Hydrogenophilus thermoluteolus: one gene and its partners. The protein of the gene in region 1 interacts with the protein of each later gene in a pairwise test. Links are inferred from orthologs where the notes say so. Each region holds a gene or a part of one and is shown in the gene's direction. Other genes may lie near its edges.

Region 1 (4,748 bases):
AGGTTGCGCTGATGGTGGCCGAAGGGTCGGTTGCCCAGATCGATCCGGAACAGGTGGTCGAGACGGTGACGCAGCAGGTGCGCGGGCAGGCGCTCTGGGAAGTCGATCTGATCCGCATCGAGCGGCAATTGAAGGCGTTTCCCGTCGTCGATCGGGTTCGGGTGGAGCGCGTTTGGCCGGACCGACTGGTGATCGAGTTGGCGTTGCGCAAACCGGTATTGCGCTGGCGCAATTTGGATGACGGCACATGGCGCTGGATCGACGCGCAAGGGCGCCCATTCCAAGATCGGCTTTCCCCCGAAAATGGCGAAGAGATTTGGCTTGCCGCACACGAGGCGCAATTGGTCGACGCGTTTCGCAACCTTCGAGTGGTTGCACCAGTCTTGCCCGATACGTTACACCTCAGCGGAATCACGCTGTCCCCATTGGGTGCGATCACGGTGACCTTCGTCGAACCCGTCGAATGGTTCCTGGGAACCGTCGCCTCACCTGCAGCAGCGAAACAGCGGGTGGCGTGGCTGAGCCAGCGTTGGCCGCAGTTGGTCAGCCGTTTGGGGGCGATGCCAACCCGCGTCGACTTGCGCCACGATCAGGCTTTCGCGGTCTCGTTACCCCCTGCGCCCGCAGCCGAACAGGATAGACACGGATGAGCGAACGGACAGCCCCTTTTCTTGCCCTCGATATCGGTACCGCGAAAACCGTAGCGGTCGTAGCACGCCGACGCCCCGAGGGGGGCGTCGACGTCTTGCACCTGGTCGAAGTGCCCACAGGGATGGGGTTGCGGCACGGCATGGTCGTCAATATCGACGCCACGTTGGCCGTGGTTGCTCGCGTTGCCGAAACGTTGCAAGAGAAAATCGAAACGAACTTTTCGGAGGTACGCGCGACGATCAGCGGCGCACACCTCGCTTGCTTGGACAACGAAGGGATCGTGCCCGTGCACGGTGCGGAAGTCTCCGAACAGGATGTCGCGCGCGTCTTGGAGGCCGCCAAACAGCTGCCGCTTGCCGAAGATCGCCAATTGTTGCACGCGCTGGTGCAGGAGTTCGTACTCGACGATCTGGGCGGAATCGCGAACCCGGTGGGGATGAGCGGACGAAAACTGGCGGTACGGGTGCATGTCGTCACCGGATTGAAGAGCGCAACGCACAATTTGGTGAAATGTATTCGTCGCGCGGGGTTGAATTTGACCACGTTGATGGTGCAAGGGCTGGCTGCGGCGCAAGCGGTGCTTACCGAAGACGAAAAAGCGCTGGGCGTGTTGCTCCTCGATATCGGCGCCGGGACGACCGATATGGTGGTCTATGCGCAAGGAGCGGTTCGGTATTGCACCGCGTTGCCGCTGGGTGGGGATCGCATCACCCATGACATCGCGATGGCGCTGCGCACCCCCGCTGCCGACGCGGAACGGCTCAAATGTGCGTACGGCGCGGCATCCTACGACTGGGTGGCGATGGATGAGTTCGTCGATGCCCCGGCGATTGGCGACCGCCCCCCGCGGCGTTTGGCGCGGCAGCGGCTCGTCGACGTGATCCACCCGCGCGTCGAGGAGATTTTCGAAATGGCGTTGGAAACGCTGCGCGAGCAGGGGCTCGAAGAGCAGATCAGCGCCGGCGTAGTCCTGACCGGGGGAAGCGCGAAATTGAGCGGCATTTCGGATCTGGCGGAAGCCGTTTTCGGAGCACCGGCGCGAGTGGGAATTCCCTATTTGAGCAATGAAGCCGAAAAGTGGGAGGATCCTGCGTATGCTGCGGTCAGTGGTCTGCTGCACGCACAATGGGGGGATGCTGCGGTTTGGACCAAACGGCGGTCCGGGTGGTTCGCGCAGTTGCTGCGTTGGTTTTTTGGCACAGAAAATCGTTGATTGGCGATAAATCGGTTAGAATCGAACAAAGTCAGGGAGAAGGGTCATGGCACTGCACGCATTGGAAGAGGTGGTCGAATCGGCAGAGGCGAAAACAGTCATTCGTGTTTTGGGCGTCGGCGGGGCCGGGTGTAACGCGGTCGATCACATGATCCGTGAGGGGGTAGCTGGCGTCGAGTTCGTCGCGATCAACACCGACGCGCAAGCGCTCTCCCGTGCGCTCGCGCCAACCAAAGTCCAATTGGGACGCAGTGGTCTCGGTGCCGGGTCGAAACCGGAAGCGGGGCGGGAAGCGGCGTTCGAAAGTCGAGACCAAATCGCCGAAGCGCTCGACGGTGCGCACATGATTTTCATCACCGCCGGGATGGGTGGGGGAACAGGAACCGGTGCGGCGCCTGTGATCGCTGAGATCGCGAAAGAGATGGGGATCCTCACCGTTGCGGTGGTCACCAAACCGTTCGAATTCGAAAATCGCGACCGCGTTGCTGAAAGCGGGATCGAAGAGCTCACGCGCCACGTCGATTCGTTGATTGTGGTCTTGAACGATCGGCTGCTGGAAGTGTTCGGCGACGATGCCCCGTTCGAAGCGTGCTTCAAAGCCGCCGACGATGTCCTCAAAAACGCAGTTGCCGGGATCGCCGAAATCATCAATGTTCCCGGTATGGTGAACGTCGACTTCCAAGACGTGCGCACCGCGATGGCGGAGATGGGACGGGCGATGATGGGTTCGGCAGAGGCAAGCGGAGTCGATCGGGCCCGCGTCGCCGCCGAACAGGCAGCGGTGAGCCCGCTCCTTGAGGGGACCGAACTCTCTGGCGCTCGGTGTGTCTTGATCAACATCACCGCAAGCCGCAGCTCGCTCAAGATGAGCGAAGTGCGTGACGCCGTGCGGGCGATTCAGGGTTATGCCGCGCCGGAGGCGTTCGTCAAATACGGCACCGTTTTCGACGACGCGATGGAAGACCGAATTCGGGTCACTGTCGTCGCGACAGGACTGGGGGCGGGGCGTCGTCAGACTACGTCCGACCTTTGGGAAGAGGCCCGTGCGACGGGTACCTATGGTGCTGCGGCTACGCATGCCGTAGCGCCGAATGGTCGTTCCGCGAGCGCAGCGGCAGCGGAAGCGAGCAAAGTGATCCGCTCGTCACGTGCCACCGGGCGCAAACCGGTCCGCTCGTTCGCCGAGCAGTTGGCGAGCAAGGGCATGGACAAACTCGACATCCCTGCGTTCCTGCGCAAACAAAACGACTGAACGGGGCGCGTCCGTGATCCCGCAACGAACGCTCGCTCGTCCCGTCCAGACCGTTGGCGTGGGATTGCACAGTGGAGCCAAGGTCGCGTTGCGTCTGCTCCCGGCTCCCCCAGATGCCGGAATTCGATTCGTACGGATCGACCATTCCCCCGCGGTGGAGATCCCCATTTCCGCCGACGCGGTGGCGGAGACCCGTCTCTGCACCGGAATTCGTCGCGGGGATGTCGGGGTGGGAACGATCGAGCACCTCCTCTCTGCGCTTGCAGGGGTGGGTGTCGACAATGTTACGATCAAACTCGATGGCCCCGAAGTGCCGATCATGGATGGCAGCGCGGCGCCGTTCGTCTTGTTGCTTCTGGAGGCAGGGACGGTCGCACAATCGGTACCACGCCGTTTTGTCCGCGTGAAGCGTCCGGTTGTGGTCGAGGATGGCGACAAATGGGCGCGGTTGGAGCCGTTCGACGGGTTCCGGCTTTCGTTTCAGATCGAATTCGACCATCCAGCGATCGCCGCGTCGAAGACGGAAGCGGTCGTCGATTTTGCCGAAGAGAGCTACTTGCGCGCGGTGGCGCGTGCCCGTACGTTCGGTTTCGTCCATGAGGTCGAGCAGTTGCGCCAGATGGGGCTTGCGCGCGGTGGCAGCCTGGAGAACGCCGTGGTGCTCGACGAATTTCGGGTGCTCAATCCCGGCGGCCTACGGAGTCCCGATGAGTTCGTCCGCCACAAGATCCTCGACGCGATTGGGGATCTCTACGTGCTGGGGCACCCGCTGCTTGCCCATTACCGCGCGTACAAATCGGGGCATGCGCTCAACAACCGGCTTTTGCGCGCGCTTCTGGCCGACCAAACTGCGTGGGAGTGGGTGACCTTTACCGATTCCAGCTCCGCGGGTCATCGCGTTGGCTGGCCCCATCGCCGCCCCTCCCTCCTGCCGATACCTGACGCCGTTCCGGTTTCTTGACGGTGATTGCGTTTCGTATCGTCCTCGTCCTCACCGTTTTGGCTGTGCTCGTGGCGCTTGCTGCCTATTTCGTGACCGGTGAGCGGCGGTGGGTGCGCTGGGCGCTGCGCGGCGCGAGCGTAGGCGGCGCGATCCTGCTTCTCTACTTACTGCTTTTTCTGCTCGAGCGGCTCGTCGCGCTGTGACTGGGGGCTCGCAGCGGGCGCGTTTTCGGTCGCGCGGCGAAGCCACGCGGTGAGCGATTGTGCCAAGGGGTCGTCTGCGGGAAGTTGCGCGCGCAGCTCGGTGAGCGCCGCGATCGCAGCTTGGCTCAACCCGCGTGGCGCATGTGCCGGCGCTTGCGGGCGTTGCGCGAGCGTCTGCACGAGCTCTGGCCGCACCCGCCAGCGGATCGCCGTGACGGCAAAGCCGCGGCGACCCAGTTCCGCGATGAGCGTTGGGGTCATCTGTTTCAATTTCGCGACGACGAGTGCGGACGGACTCATCACCGTCAATTGTCCCCCCTCGAAGCGGCCGACGCTCAATTGCGCGCACCACTCGGGCGGCAGGATTTCGCTCAGCGCCTGCTGCACTTGCCACAACCATAACCCTTGACGCTGCAATTCGCGCAGACGCGATTCGCCCGCGAACGCCTCCGGAAGACGCTGAAAGGACATGATACACTTCACCTT
Region 2 (4,840 bases), 720 kb from region 1 along the record:
CGCTTCACCTCCCAGCCGAACCCTTCGGCACGGGTGCGGGTGTACATTTCGAAAAGGTCGTCGTAGTGCGCGGTGCGGTAGCCATACCGGACACCGTCGTAGCGCGCAAGGTTGCTCGACGCCTCCGCAGGCGCCAGGACGTAGTAGGCGGGAATCGCCAGTTCGGCTTGGGGGAGATGGATGTCGACGAGCGTTGCGCCGAGCTGCTCATAGCGGCGCGCTGCGGCAAGGACCGCGTCGCGAACTTCGGGTTGGAGCCCATCGGCAGCCAAGAACGATTGCGCAACGCCGATGCGCCAGCCAGCGAGTGGCCGGTCTGTAGCGATCGCGGCAAGCGCCGCAGCGTAGTCGGGAACGTCGACGGCCGCCGAGGTGGAGTCGAGGGGATCGAACCCGGCGATCGTGTGCAAAAGCAGCGCGCAATCTTCGGCGGTGCGGGCAAAGACTCCGGCTTGGTCGAACGAGGAGGCGTAGGCGATCATCCCCCAGCGGCTCACCAGTCCGTACGTCGGTTTCAGTCCGGTCACGCCGCAGTGCGCTGCGGGTTGGCGCACGCTCCCGCCGGTGTCGGTTCCCGTCGCCGCGGGGACGATCCCGGCCGCGACCGCTGCGGCCGAGCCACCTGACGAACCGCCCGGGACGCGGTCGGTTGCCCACGGGTTGCGGCACGGACCAAAATAACTGTGCGCGTTTGCCGAACCCATCGCGAATTCGTCGAGGTTCGTTTTGCCGACCGTCACGGTTCCCGCCGCTTTGAGACGCGTAACGACCGTTGCATCGAACGGTGAGTGGTAACCGTCGAGCATTTTCGACGCCGCGGTGGTTGGGAATTCCGTGGTACAAAAGAGGTCTTTGTGCGCGATCGGGATCCCGGCAAGAGGCCCGGAGGCCTGGGATGCGCCAGCGAGTTCGGTCAGCCGTGCGGCGAGCGTCGCGTCGTCGGCGATCGTGATGAAGGCGTTGAGGGTAGGCTGCAATGCGTGCGCCCGTTCGCAGGCTGCGCGCGCCACCGCTTCGGGAGTGGTTTTCCCTTCGGCGAAGGCGCGGCGCAATTGGCTGATGGTAAGGGGGTGCTGCGCATTCATGATTCGATGACCTTGGGAACCAGGTAGAGGCCGTTTTCGGCAAGCGGGGCCAATGCCATCAGCGCGTCGCGCCGGTCGGGTTCGGTGACGACGTCGTCACGCAGCCGTTGCGTGAGCTCCAAGGGGTGCGCCAGCGGCTCGACCCCTTCGGTCGGAGCGTTTTGCAGTTGGTCCAGGAGGGCGAAGACGCCGTCGAGTTCGTGCGCCATCTGTTCGGCTTCGGCATCAGAAAGCGCAAGCCGCGCCAGCGCGGCCAAACGGTGAATCGCTTCGGTGGTAAACGCCATGGTTCGAACCGTGTCGTCACAATCGGAAACGCGGTAGGGTATCATATCGCATGGGCATTTGCGAAGCACGATCGGTGCTTCTTCTCGTTCGAGGAATTCGTATGTTTGGCTTTTTGCGTTCGTGGTTCTCCAACGACCTGGCGATCGATCTGGGCACAGCCAACACGTTGATCTATATGCGCGGCCGCGGCATCGTGCTCGACGAGCCGTCGGTGGTAGCGATTCGCGTCGATGCCAGTACCGGAAAGAAGACGATCCAGGCGGTCGGTAAGACCGCAAAAGAGATGCTCGGTAAGACGCCCGGCAATTTGGAGGCGATCCGCCCGATGAAGGACGGCGTGATCGCCGATTTCATCGTCACCGAGCAGATGATCAAACAGTTCATCAAAAAGGTCCATGCGTCGAAATTGATTGCACCGTCGCCGCGCATCATCATCTGTGTACCGTGTGGGTCGACGCAGGTGGAGCGGCGTGCGATTCGTGACGCGGCGCTTGCTGCTGGCGCCAGCAAGGTCTATCTGATCGAAGAGCCGATGGCCGCGGCGATCGGCGCAGGGTTGCCGGTTGCCGAGCCCACCGGTTCGATGGTCGTCGATATCGGCGGGGGTACGACCGAAGTCGGCGTGATCGCGCTCGGTGGGATGGTCTATTCCGGGTCGATCCGTGTCGGTGGCGACAAGTTCGACGATGCGATCGTCAATTACATTCGCCGCAATTACGGGATGTTGATCGGCGAGGCGACGGCCGAGATGATCAAAAAAGCGATCGGAACCGCGTTTCCGACCGCCGAGGTGCTCGAGATCGAAGTGAAGGGGCGTAACTTGGCCGAAGGGATTCCGCGTGCTTTTACGGTTTCGTCGAACGAAGTGCGTGAAGCGATCCAGGAACCGCTCAATCAGATCGTCTCCGCGGTGAAGATCGCGTTGGAACAGACTCCGCCTGAGCTGGGTGCCGATATCGCGGAGCGCGGGATCGTGTTGACGGGCGGTGGCGCGCTCCTCAAAGACATCGACCGCTTGATCCAGGAGGAGACAGGGTTGCCGGTCTTCGTCGCCGACGATCCGCTCACCTGCGTTGCGCGGGGGTGCGGTGCGGCGCTCGAAAAGGTCGATCTCCTGGATACGATTTTCACCCATGAATGACCGTGGCTGATTCGGCCGCGACGCACCTTTCGTTCCGCCGGTCGCTGCCGCTCACGACGCGTGCGTGGTTGGCGACGCTCGTCGCGATCGCGGTGATGGTCGCCGACGCCCGCTTCGACTGGCTCACACCGTTACGCGATGGCGTCTCCGTGCTGGTTCGACCATTGGTCGCTGCGGGGCAGTGGCCGTTTCGCGTCTGGGAGATGCTGGAGCGAACGACGATCGACGTTGTTGCGCTGCAACAAGAGAACGCCGAACTGCGCCGCCAGTTGCTGATCTTGTCGGCGCAAATCTGGGAGGGCGCGGCGGCGCGGCGGGAAAACGACCGGCTGCGTGCGTTGTTGGGCTTTGCGCCGATGCCCGGAACCCGTTTGCTCCCGGCTCAGGTGCTCTACGATTCGCCCGATCCCTTTTCCCGTCGCATCGTGATCGACCGCGGCAGCAACCACGGTATTCGACCCGGACTTGCGGTCGCTGCGGCGAAGGGGTTGGTCGGTCAGGTGACGCGGGTGCAGCCGTTGGTGAGTGAGGTGACGCTGATCACGCACGAGCGAATGCGGATCCCGGTGATGGTCGCGCGCACCGGGATGCGCGGCATTTTGTGGGGGCGCGGAGAGGGGGAACTGCAGCTGCGCGACGTGTTGGGCGAATGGGTGGTTGCCGAAGGAGACGAGGTGGTGACCTCAGGATTGGACGGCCTCTACCCGGTCGGGTTACCTGTGGGGCGCGTGACGCGTATCGAACGGGGGCAAGCCGAGCCGCTGGTGTTCGTCACGCCGTTCGAAGCCGGAGCGCAGTGGCGGCAGTTGCTCGTGCTCGTGCGCGACGAAACGGTGGCGCCGTAAGCGACGATGGAACAGCCGACCCACCGTTCGCGCGAACTGCTGTCGCCGCCCAGCCGAGCGTGGATGATCGTGACGCTCCTGGGCGCGTTGGCGCTCGATCTCATCCCCCGTCCTTGGACCACGGTTTGGGGTCCCGAAGCGACGTTGATGACGCTGACGTTTTGGGCGTTGCGTTCGCCCGCATGGACGGGCTTCGGTTTGACCCTGCTCGTGAGCATCGCGCTCGACGTGGGCCGCGGCGCCGTGTTGGGACAGACGGCGCTCGCCGCGATCTGGGTGGTGTGGGGCGCGCAGAAGTGGCGCAGTCGTGTGCTCTGGTTCGGCCCCTTTGGCCAAGCGGTGCACTTGGTCTGGTTGTGGGCTGGGGCGCTCGCGGTGCAGGTGGCGGTGCGTTGGCTCGTGGTCGGTGACGGGATTTTTGCTTATGGGTATCTCTTGTCGCCGCTGTGGATGGCACTCGTGTGGCCCATCTGGTACGCGTTGTTGCTGTGGCCGCAACGGTGGCGTGCGGAGTTGCCCAAGCATCGGGTATGACGCTGGAAACGCCTTCCCTCGATCAACTTCAGCGCCGAACCCGCTGGCGTGCGGCAGTCGCCGCGTTGGTTATGCTCGCTGGGTTTGCGCTCCTATTGTGGCGATTGCACCATCTGCAAGTGGCGCAGCACGAACGGTTCGCGGCGCTTGCTGAGGCCAACCGTCTGGCCTTGGTGCCCATCCCGCCGCAGCGCGGCGAAATCTTCGATCGGAACGGCAAGCCGCTTGCGCGTAACGAAGGGGTTTATGTGCTGGAAGTGACGCCGGCGCTCACGCCAGATCTCGACGCAACCTTGAATTCGCTTGCTGAGCTTGTGGCGATCGATGCCGACGATATTCGGTCGTTTCGTCGCAAAGTGCGCGAACAGCGCGGCTTGGGAAGCGTGCCGCTCAAGTGGCGTCTCACCGACGCCGAAGCCGCCCGAATCGCGGCGAACGGGTTTCGCTTGCCTGGTGTTGAGGTTGCGGTCCGTTCGATGCGCCACTATCCCTACGGCGAGGTGATGGCGCACATCGTCGGCTATTTGGGGCGGATCAGCGAACGCGACCTGCAGCGTATCGAAGCGCAAGACGCGCTGGGACGCTACCGGGGGTTGGAGGTGATCGGCAAAGAGGGGGTCGAGGCGAGCCACGAATCCGAACTGGTGGGTTGGCCGGGGTGGGAGCAGCTCGAAGTGAACGCCGCCGGGCGCGCGGTGCGACGGCTCGCTTCGGTGCCGGCGCAACCGGGACGCGATGCGATCTTGACGATCGATGTCGATTTCCAGGCGTTCGTCCATGAGTTGCTTCGCGACAAGCAGGCGGCGTTCGTCGCGCTCGATCCGCGCGACGGCGCTGTTTTGGCGATGGTGAGTACCCCTGCGTACGACCCCAATGCGTTCGTGACCGGATTGTCGAACGAGGTGTGGACGCGCCTGCTCGAGGACCCAGCCCGTCCGTTGCTCCAT
Region 3 (4,868 bases), 250 kb from region 1 along the record:
GGCGGCGGTTCGAGCTTCGGCGGCATCGCCTTCCCGTTCTTGGCCGACAAAATCGCGGGTGACAAACGGGCGGAGCAACTGCACTGTGTCGCGGTCGAACCCGCCTCCTGCCCCACCCTCACGAAAGGGGTCTATGCGTACGATTTCGGTGACGCGTCGGGATTCACGCCGCTCATGCAGATGTACACGCTGGGACACGACTTCATGCCCCCTGGCATCCACGCGGGCGGTCTTCGCTACCACGGCGATTCGCCCCTCGTCTCCCAGCTCTACCACGAAGGGTTGCTGGAGGCACGTGCGGTGCCGCAAGTCGCGACATTCGAAGCGGGCGTCCTCTTCGCCCGCACCGAAGGGATCCTCCCCGCGCCGGAGTCGTGCCACGCGATTCGCGCTGCGATCGACGAAGCGCTGGCGTGCAAAGAGAGCGGCGAACCAAAGGTGATCCTCTTCAACCTCACCGGACACGGCCACTTCGACCTCTCCGCGTACGACAAATATCTGCGCGGCGAACTCGAAGACTTCGAATACCCCGCCGAAGCCATCGAAGCGTCGCTGGCGCATCTCCCCAAAGTCGCTGCGCCGACCGCGTGACCGCAGTTGCGGCAGTCGCAAGCAATGCGGTTCGCGATCGCGCTCCTCTTGGTGATCAACGCGCTGCTTTTCGCCGCGCAAAGCGGCCTCGTCTCGCTTCCTGAACCGCCGCGGCCGCAACCGCTGCCGCAACCCCTGCGCAGCGACGCGCTCCAACTCGTTGCCGCAACCGTAGTCGAATACACGCCGGATGGCGCGCATACCCACCGCGACGCAGTAGCGGCAGCCCAATCGCCAATAACACCCCCCCAAACGCCCCCCGCTACTGCACGATCGGAAGTGGCTGCGCGCCCCGCCGACCCGGTCACTGCGGCACTGGCCGGCGCAGCGCCGGAAACCGAAGCAGCCGCACTGGTGGCCCCTACCGCACCCCCCCCTCCAGCGGTCATTACGCACGATACGATCGCGCAAGACAAGCCTCAACCCTCTCTGGAAGCGGTAGCGCCGGCACAGGAACCTGCCGCCGCTTCGGCACCGCAACCACCATCCACGCCGACTCAGCCCGCATCCCCTTTGCCTGAGCACGCCGCGCACGAAACGCATCCAGCTTCCAACACTGTGGCACCACAACCGCCAACAACACCAACAGTCAAAACGCCCGTGCTGCTTTGCCGCCGAACGGACGCCACTGCGGACGAACGCCGCATCTTGGACGAACTGGCCCAGACCGTACCCGGTGTGCAACTCACCGCAACGGCGGAACCGGTGGTCGAATCGTGGTGGGTGGCTACTCCGAAAGCGGCCAATGAAAAACGGGCCCGACAACAAGCGGAAACCCTGCGGCAAAAAGGGGTAACCGATCTCTTCATCGTGCGGGACCCCGGCCCCCATCAGTGGCGCATCTCCTTGGGTATTTTCCGCACCCGTGATCGCGCCGAAAATCTGGTGCGGCTGCTGCGGCAAAAAGGGGTGAGCGAGATCGAGATTCTGCCCCGAACCCAATCGGAGCACTTCACGATTCTGGCCAAAGGGCCCGAACCGGCCCTGGAACGCTTCTTGGGTCGAGCGCAGGCCCGGTTACCCCGCCACAACTGGGAGGCGTGCCGATGACCCCAAAACCCTACCTCGTCGGGCTCACCGGCGGCATCGGCTCCGGTAAAAGCACGGCAGCCGAACACTTTGCGCACCTGGGCGCGGGTGTGATCGACACCGACGCGATCGCCCACGAACTCACCGCCGCAAATGGCGCGGCGATCCCCGCGATTCGTAAGGCGTTCGGCACCCAGGTGCTCACCCCAACCGGTGCGTTGGACCGAGCGGCGATGCGCGCACTCGCCTTCTCCGACCCGGCAGCACGCAAACGGCTGGAGGCGATTCTCCACCCGATGATCCGCGATATCGTCACCCACCGGATCAGCGCGCTGGCGCCCCACCACCCGTATCTCATCTTGGTCGTGCCGCTTCTTGTCGAAACCGGGGCGTACCAAACGCTCATCGACCGCCTTCTGGTGGTCGATTGCCCGCAGGAACAGCAGATCAGCCGGGTCAAAGCGCGTTCGGGGTTACCTGAGGAACAGATCGCCGCAATTTTGGCGGCACAAGCCTCGCGCGCCGAGCGGCTGGCCGCGGCGCACGATGTGATCGACAATAGCGGCGACCGCGCCTACCTCGAAGCGCAGATCGAAGCGCTGCACCGGCAATACCTCGCTGCAGCGGGAGGTACTGTGGCAGAAGGCGCAGCGCCAGGCGGCGTAGCAGCAGAAGGCGCTACGCGGGGAGCCGTACGATGATCCGTTTCGAATTCCCGCTCACCGAACAGGTACGCACCTGGTTGCGACTGGAGGCCACGTGGAGCCGTTGGCGCCACTTCGCTCAGGCGAACACCCCGGACGACCACCACGCCGCCCTGATGGCGCTCTTCGAATGCGTCGATATCGCCGGACGCAGCGACCTCAAGCGGCACCTCATCGCCGCGTTGGAGGCCCTCTGTGCCGCACCGACCGCTCAGGAAACGACGAGCCAACGGCCGCGCCGCATCGCGCTGCACGAACCGGTTGCCCAGGCGTTGGCACTGATCGACGCGTTGCGCCAGCAACCCGGACGGATCGACCACGTGATGCGCGCGCAGCCGCTTTTGAACGCGCTGCGCACCCGCGCGCACGTCTCAGGCGGCGTCTGCGCGTTCGACCTCCCGACCTACCACTTCTGGCTCAACCAGAGCGCCGAAAAACGGCGCGCCGATCTCGACGCCTGGGCGCAACCGCTGCACCCCCTCCTGGACGCGATTGCCTGCGTCTTGGCGCACCTGCGGGCACAAAGCACGCCGCAGACCCATACCGCAGCCAACGGCTGCTACCAGCAACCACTCGACGGGAGACTCCCCCGCCTCATCCAAGTGTGGATCGACGCCGCGCATCGCGTCGTTCCCAAGGTTTCCGCGAACAAATACCAGTTCAACCTCCACTTCATCCCCGTGACCGACGAAGGCGGCATCGGCACGGAAGCGGTGAGCACCCAAACTTTTCCCTTCGCGCTCACCCTCTGCTATTGACCCCGCAACCAACCGCGGATCGCCGCAATCCCGTGTGCCCCCTGCATGTGCGCCTGCGGCAAATCGGCTGCCGTGAGCCCCCCGATCGCAAAAACGGGCACGGGGGGCGCCGCGATCAACTGGGCAAAGCGCGACCACCCCAACGGTGAACACTCCGGATGGGTCTGGGTCGCAGCGACTGGCCCCACCACCCAATAGTCGGCGTCCAGCGCTTCCGCCACCGCCCGTTCCGAGGCATCATGGACCGAAACGCCTAAAAGCATCCCGTCCTGCGCTACGGGCCGCCCCGCACCGCATGCCAGAAGCGCCCGCGCCGCCTGCGCCGAGAGGTGGCACCCATCGGCACCCACCGCTTCCGCCCATTCGGGCGGCCCATTGACGACGATCCGTTCCGCACCCGCTTCGCGTGCGATCGCCACCAACTGCTCGATTCCCAACCGGGCGCACGCTGTCGCTGCGTCACCACCCGCCTCCGCCCCCGGATCGAGCCGCTTTTCCCGAATTTGCGCGATCACCGCGCCGTGGGTACGCGCCGCCTGAATCGACGCCGCCCATCGCGCCGCAGCGTCGTGCCACGCCGGCGAACCCACCGGCGCGCCTCTCGATGCGGCCGTAACCTGAGAGACCACCATCAACCGCGGCAGCACAAGCGCCTCGGCTACCGGCGTGTTCGCCGGAAGCATCGGCGCCACCGACCACGCGCCGGGCGTCTGCCACGTCAGCGCCGCATGGACGTGCGGTTGCGGCGTACCACGCCACCCCCAGACCTGGAAAAAGTGCAAGGTCACATCGGCGTGCGCGTAGCGGTGGCGGCGACACAACCAGGGGGCGATGCGCGCTGCGGTTAGCTCAAGCCCCAACTCTTCGCGCAGTTCGCGAATGAGCGCCTCACGCGGCGTTTCCCCCGCTTCGATTTTCCCGCCAGGAAACTCCCAATAACCGGGATAGAAGGTGTCCGGCGCACGTTGCCCGAGGAGCACCGAACCCGACTCGTTCCACAGCACGGCCGCGGCAACCGCCACGCGCTTCATCGCTCGTGCCCTTCGGTGCGCTCTGCACCCAGTCCATGCCGTCCCGCCCAATCGCGCGCGAATTGCCACGCCACCCGGCCAGAACGCGACCCGCGCTCGATCGCCCAGACCAGCGCCTCTTGCCGTGCCGCCGCGATCTGGGCGTCGCTCGCACCAAAATGGCGCAACCAGGTCGCCACGATCTCCAAGTATGCCGCTTGGGAAAAGGGATAGAACGACACCCAGAGCCCGAAGCGCTCCGAAAGCGAAATCTTCTCTTCCGTTGCCTCGGCGGGATGCACCTCGCCGCCTACGTGTCGGGTCGCTTCGTTTTCGCTGAAATACTCCGGCATCAGGTGGCGGCGGTTCGACGTCGCGTAAATCAGCACATTCTCGGGCTGCGCCCAAACCGAACCGTCGAGCACGCTCTTCAACGTCTTGTACGCTGCCTCTCCCGGCTCGAACGACAGATCGTCGATGAAGAGCACGAAGCGCCACGGGGCGTCTGCAACCCGCTCCAACAGACGGGGCAGTTCGACGAGATCCCCTTTTTCGATCTCGATCAAGCGCAACCCCTGCGCGGCATATTCGGTCAAGAGCGCTTTGACAAGCGACGACTTGCCGCACCCGCGCGCTCCGGTCAGCAACACGTTGTTCGCAGGCAACCCGCGCAAAAACTGCTCGGTGTTCGCCACCACACGCGCTTTTTGCGCGTCGATCTCACGCAGATCGGCCAAACGGAGTCGGTGTGGATGGCGCACGGGCTCCAAGCTCAC
Region 4 (4,674 bases), 380 kb from region 1 along the record:
CGGCGTGCTGCGAATGCCGCTAGCCACGGGTCGCTGAATCCGCACGCAAACGCTTCGATCATCGCGTCGACTTGGGACACCTGGTCGCGATCTTCTGCCGTTGGCGCCGAACGGTGCCAACGGCGCACGGTGAGCGTGGGCGGACAGGAGATTCGCGCTACGAAAGATTGTGCCGCCTGCCAGTCGTCAATCCACCAGACAACCTCGTGTCCCTCTTGTGCGCAATATCTGGCCACACGCCAGGTGACGCCGATGTCGCCCCAGTTGTCGATGCGTGCGCAAAAAATAGCGATTTTTTTTCGGGAAATCAAAAGGGTGTCGATTGGTTGTTCCGGCAAGGAATGGGTGTATTATAGAAAAGATAAAGTTCAACAGGAGTGGTTCCAATGGTTCGAAAAGTGGGGATTGGGTGCGCCTTGTGGCTCATCGCGGCCCAGTGGGCTTACGGATCGGCTCAGAACGAGTCGGGCGAATTCACGCAACTCGATTTGCGCTTACCCACAGGGGTCTATCGCTGCGCCTACGGGGAACCTTTGGTGGGGATCGAGCGAAGCAGCGAACTCAACGAAAGGGTCAAAGTTCACTATCAAGGGCGAGTGCATGAGTTGCGGCGGGAGGTCTCGAAGTCAGGGTTGCCACGCTTTTCCGATGAAACGACGGGGCTTTTGTGGATCGATTTGCCGTGGAAGAGTGTGCTTTTGAATCTCAAGAACGAGCGCCCCATTGCCAACGACTGTACCTTTGCACCGGAGCTGGCCCTAGCGCAACTCGATAAGAGGGGTGCGGCAGAGCGTTTGCATCAAGAGAAGCGCGTCAAGAAGGTTGCGAAAAAACACTGATTCTCCTTTTGGCGTTGCTGCGAAAAGCGCCCGAGCGGCGGGCAGGGAGACAGCGGGTTCTCTTTTACCTCCTGGCGTACGGGTACGTTATAATCGCACTTTTTTGTGGAGAAGGAAGCATGGCAATCGAACGCACGCTCTCGATCATCAAACCCGACGCCGTCGCGAAGAATGTGATTGGCAAAATCTACCAGCGTTTCGAAGACGCCGGGTTGAAAATCGTTGCGGCGAAAATGGTGTGGCTTTCGGAGAAAGAAGCGGCGGCCTTCTACGCCGTTCACAAAGAACGCCCTTTCTTCAATGACCTGGTTCGCTTCATGACCTCCGGGCCGGTGATGGTCCAGGTGCTGGAAGGGGAAAACGCGATCGCGAAAAACCGCGAATTGATGGGGGCAACGGATCCGAAGAAGGCTGCGCCAGGGACGATTCGTGCCGATTTCGCCGAATCGATCGATGCGAATGCCGTCCATGGTTCCGACGGTCCCGATACGGCACGTACCGAAATCGCTTTCTTCTTCCCGGAAATGGCGATCTATTCGCGCTGACCGCCGAATGAAAGAGACCGAAGCTGCCGTGGCTGACGCGGTGCCGACCAATCTCTTGGAGCTGACGCGTGAGGAGCTCGAAGCCTGGTTCGTCGCGCAAGGAGAGAAGCCCTTTCGCGCGCGCCAGGTCTATCGCTGGATTCACCGCATGGGCGTTGCAGAGTTTGCCGCGATGACCGATGTCGCGAAAACCTTGCGGGCGCAGCTGGCGGAAACCGCGTCGATCACGCCGCCTCGGGTGATTTCGGACCGCGTCTCGAGCGACGGGACGCGGAAATGGCTCTTGGACGTCGGTCAGGGCAATGCGGTGGAGACCGTCTTCATCCCGGAACGCAGTCGGGGAACGCTCTGCATCTCGACCCAAGCAGGCTGCGCGCTCGAGTGCGCGTTCTGCGCCACCGGCAAGCAAGGTTTCAACCGCAATTTGACGACCGGCGAAATCCTAGGGCAATTGTGGCTGGCCAACCATGTGTTGGGGCCAGCGTACGAGCACGCTCGGCTCGACGACGGCGATTGGACCGACAACGGGCGCGTGGTGACCAACGTCGTGATGATGGGGATGGGGGAGCCGCTTGCCAATTACGATGCGGTGGTGCGCGCGCTCAAAGTGATGCTCGACGATTTCGGCTATGGACTGTCACGGCGCCGGGTGACGGTATCGACCTCAGGGTTGGTGCCGGCGATGGATCGGTTGCGCGTTGAATGTCCCGTGGCATTGGCCGTTTCGCTGCACGCGCCCAACGACCGTTTGCGCGACGAATTGGTTCCGATCAACAAAAAGTATCCGCTCAAAGAACTGATCGCGGCGTGCGAACGGTATCTCACCGCGTCGCCCCGCGATTTCATCATGTTCGAATATGTGTTGCTCGACGGGGTGAACGACAACCCGCGCGATGCGCAGGAGTTGGTCGAGCTGACCCGCGGCCTTTCGTGCAAATTCAACTTGATCCCGTTCAACCCCTTCCCGGGAAGTCCGTTCCGACGCCCAGCGCCGGAGCGTGTCCGTGCGTTTGCCGAGCGGCTGATGGCGGCAGGGCGCCTGACGACGATCCGTCGCACCCGTGGTGACGACGTCGCAGCGGCGTGCGGCCAATTGGCGGGACAAGTCCAAGATCGGACCCGTCGTTCGCTGCGCCTGGTTGCCGCGGAGGGGTGAATGAAGTGGAGACAGGTCGTTTGTGGGGTCGCAGCAGCGTTCGCGCTTGCGGGGTGCGCTTCCGTTGCGACGCCACCGCGCGCGGGAATCGCAGAGGGGGCTTATCCCGCCCCCCTCTTGGACCAAACGGCAGAGCGCCCTCAGGATAAGGAGCGCAAAGCCCGCATTGATCTCGCGCTTGCTTATCTCGAACTGGGGCGAGTCGATGTCGCACTCGACGAAATCGCAAAAGCGCGCGCGCTCGACGCCTCTGACCCGCTGGTGCCCTATGCATGGGGGTTGGCCCATCTGGCGTTGGGGGATCGTGCAACCGCAGAAAAGAGCCTAGAAGAAGCGCAGCGACTCGCGCCCAACGATCCGGACATTCTGCATGCGCTCGGCTCGCTCCGTTGTTCCGCAGGCCGTTTCGAGGAGGGGTTGGCGTTGCTGCACCAGGCGGCGATGAATCCCTACTATCCGCGGCGCGCCCGTTCGCTTGCGAACCATGCGTGGTGCGCTTGGCGTGCTGGCGATGAATCTGCGGTTCAGAACGAGATCGACATGGCGCTCGCGCTGCAACCCGACGATTTCCTCGTCCAGGTTCGTGCGTTGCAATGGGCGGCGCGTAAACGGCAGTGGGCGATTGCGGATCGCCATTTGGAACGGCTCGTCCAGCGCGCGCCCGACGACCCGATGGTCTGGTGGCTCGCGGCCAATCTTGCGCACGCCAAAGGCGATCGTCTGAACGAAGCGCGCTGGGCCGAACGGTTGCGCCAAGAGGCGCCCAACCGCTTGGAGACGCGCAAATTGGAGCGAGGAGAGTGGGAGTCATGGTGACAGAAGAACGCGGCGCTTCACCAGAGGCGGTTGGCGAAGCGATTCGTCAGCTCCGGGAGGCTTCTGGTTGGTCGCGTGAAGCGCTTGCCGCCGAGCTGAAGATCGCTGTCCGGCAATTGGCCGCGCTGGAAGCGGGTCAGTGGCGCGAACTCCCCAACGCGATTTTCGTGCGCGGCGTGCTCAAAGGGATCGCGCGCTGGGGGAATCGCGATCCGCAGCCCTGGTTGGAGGTGGCGCAAGCCTGTTTCGCCGAATCGACCGTTCGCCTGACGCCGCCCAGCAACGCTGAGGGCGAAATCGTCGTGCGTCGCCCTTTTTGGCGTCATCCGGTCGTGCGCTTCGCAGGCGGTGTCGTCGTGGTTGGTCTGCTGCTCGTCGGATATCTGCAGTGGTTCGGGGTTTGGGAATCGGATTCGTCGATGACCGACGGCGTATCGTTACGCACGCCGCTCGTTACACCCAACGGCGAGACCAACTCGGCAGTCGTGGTCCTGCCGCCTACCACGACACCGGGCGGCACGCATGCGCCCACGGCCGAGACCCCGCCCGACTCCGGCACCGAAAAAGCGGTCTCGTCCGGCGTCGCATCGCGATCCGACGCAGACGGAGCCGAGGCAGCCAGCAAGCCTGACACGGCCAATGCCAATGCGCGCGCACGCGAAACGGCAACCGGGGGTTCCGCAGACAGCGCCAAAATGAACGAACCAACTGCGGCGCATGGCCAAGCCAATCCGGTGCCGGCTCAGCAAACCGCGACGGCAGTGGAGACGCCGCGTGCAGCGAGCGACCAGGGGGCGGCAAGCGCAGCCAATGTAGCGCCTGGGGAAGCGGCTCAGCCGAAGCCAACCCCGTCGCCGCAGCAGGCTTCGGGGTTAGCAATCCGTGCGGAAACAGGGGACTCTTGGATGCGGATCACCGCCAAGGATGGAACGAAAGTCTATGACGGCATCCTCCGGCAAGGCGATAGCCGCACCTTTCCAACCGACGGCGCACCGTATGCGCTTCACCTGGGGAACGCCCAGGCGCTGGTGATCGAATGGAATGGCACCACCGTCGAACCCCCCAGCCGCGGGGTGGTTCGCTTGCATGTCCCGGCACAACCATGAGCGACGCGATGCTCAGACCGGAGCCGTTCGTTGCGCCGATGCCGTTTGGACCGGCAGCGCGCCGCCCCACCCATCAGGTCCGAGTTGGCCGGGTGACGATCGGTTCGAGCGCGCCGGTGGTGATCCAGTCGATGACCAATACCGACACCGCCGACGTGGCCGCGACGGCCCGGCAAGTCGCGGCGTTGGCGCATGCGGGTTCTGAAATCGTT

The links.
Region 2: the proteins of ftsZ (region 1) and HPTL_RS00510 interact in binary tests that used the Escherichia coli proteins (3 or more experiments, as listed by UniProt). The link is inferred for Hydrogenophilus thermoluteolus from one-to-one orthologs.
Region 3: the proteins of ftsZ (region 1) and zapD interact in binary tests that used the Escherichia coli proteins (3 or more experiments, as listed by UniProt). The link is inferred for Hydrogenophilus thermoluteolus from one-to-one orthologs.
Region 4: the proteins of ftsZ (region 1) and rlmN interact in binary tests that used the Escherichia coli proteins (3 or more experiments, as listed by UniProt). The link is inferred for Hydrogenophilus thermoluteolus from one-to-one orthologs.

Annotation. Positions count from the first base shown.
Region 1 is NZ_AP018558.1:824,035-828,782, forward strand. The notes cover bases 1,135-4,013. They hold ftsZ (cell division protein FtsZ), read left to right. Parts: upstream 1,135-1,910; coding sequence 1,911-3,116; downstream 3,117-4,013. Other genes in these bases: ftsA (cell division protein FtsA), read left to right, coding at 1,135-1,864; lpxC (UDP-3-O-acyl-N-acetylglucosamine deacetylase), read left to right, coding at 3,130-4,013. In the rest of the region: HPTL_RS04015 (cell division protein FtsQ/DivIB), read left to right, coding at 1-650; more of ftsA, read left to right, coding at 647-1,134; more of lpxC, read left to right, coding at 4,014-4,077; HPTL_RS04035 (hypothetical protein), read left to right, coding at 4,080-4,262; HPTL_RS04040 (DciA family protein), read right to left, coding at 4,224-4,733. UniProt on the Escherichia coli protein: Essential cell division protein that forms a contractile ring structure (Z ring) at the future cell division site. The regulation of the ring assembly controls the timing and the location of cell division.
Region 2 is NZ_AP018558.1:105,917-110,756, forward strand. What follows is about bases 523-3,493. They hold HPTL_RS00510 (rod shape-determining protein), read left to right. Parts: upstream 523-1,473; coding sequence 1,474-2,514; downstream 2,515-3,493. Other genes in these bases: gatA (Asp-tRNA(Asn)/Glu-tRNA(Gln) amidotransferase subunit GatA), read right to left, coding at 523-1,085; gatC (Asp-tRNA(Asn)/Glu-tRNA(Gln) amidotransferase subunit GatC), read right to left, coding at 1,082-1,372; mreC (rod shape-determining protein MreC), read left to right, coding at 2,511-3,359; mreD (rod shape-determining protein MreD), read left to right, coding at 3,366-3,493. Outside these bases: more of gatA, read right to left, coding at 1-522; more of mreD, read left to right, coding at 3,494-3,893; mrdA (penicillin-binding protein 2), read left to right, coding at 3,890-4,840. UniProt on the Escherichia coli protein: Forms membrane-associated dynamic filaments that are essential for cell shape determination. Acts by regulating cell wall synthesis and cell elongation, and thus cell shape.
Region 3 is NZ_AP018558.1:576,830-581,697, reverse strand. The notes cover bases 1,201-4,199. They hold zapD (cell division protein ZapD), read left to right. Parts: upstream 1,201-2,317; coding sequence 2,318-3,082; downstream 3,083-4,199. Other genes in these bases: HPTL_RS02815 (ATP-binding protein), read right to left, coding at 4,110-4,199; HPTL_RS02820 (Nudix family hydrolase), read right to left, coding at 3,076-4,113; coaE (dephospho-CoA kinase), read left to right, coding at 1,638-2,321; HPTL_RS02835 (SPOR domain-containing protein), read left to right, coding at 1,201-1,641. Outside these bases: HPTL_RS02840 (TrpB-like pyridoxal phosphate-dependent enzyme), read left to right, coding at 1-591; more of HPTL_RS02835, read left to right, coding at 616-1,200; more of HPTL_RS02815, read right to left, coding at 4,200-4,868. UniProt on the Escherichia coli protein: Cell division factor that enhances FtsZ-ring assembly. Directly interacts with FtsZ and promotes bundling of FtsZ protofilaments, with a reduction in FtsZ GTPase activity.
Region 4 is NZ_AP018558.1:448,784-453,457, forward strand. What follows is about bases 661-3,465. They hold rlmN (23S rRNA (adenine(2503)-C(2))-methyltransferase RlmN), read left to right. Parts: upstream 661-1,391; coding sequence 1,392-2,540; downstream 2,541-3,465. Other genes in these bases: HPTL_RS02180 (hypothetical protein), read left to right, coding at 661-839; ndk (nucleoside-diphosphate kinase), read left to right, coding at 959-1,384; HPTL_RS02195 (tetratricopeptide repeat protein), read left to right, coding at 2,541-3,356; HPTL_RS02200 (helix-turn-helix domain-containing protein), read left to right, coding at 3,350-3,465. Also shown: elongation factor P maturation arginine rhamnosyltransferase EarP, read right to left, coding at 1-311; more of HPTL_RS02180, read left to right, coding at 387-660; more of HPTL_RS02200, read left to right, coding at 3,466-4,462; ispG (flavodoxin-dependent (E)-4-hydroxy-3-methylbut-2-enyl-diphosphate synthase), read left to right, coding at 4,471-4,674.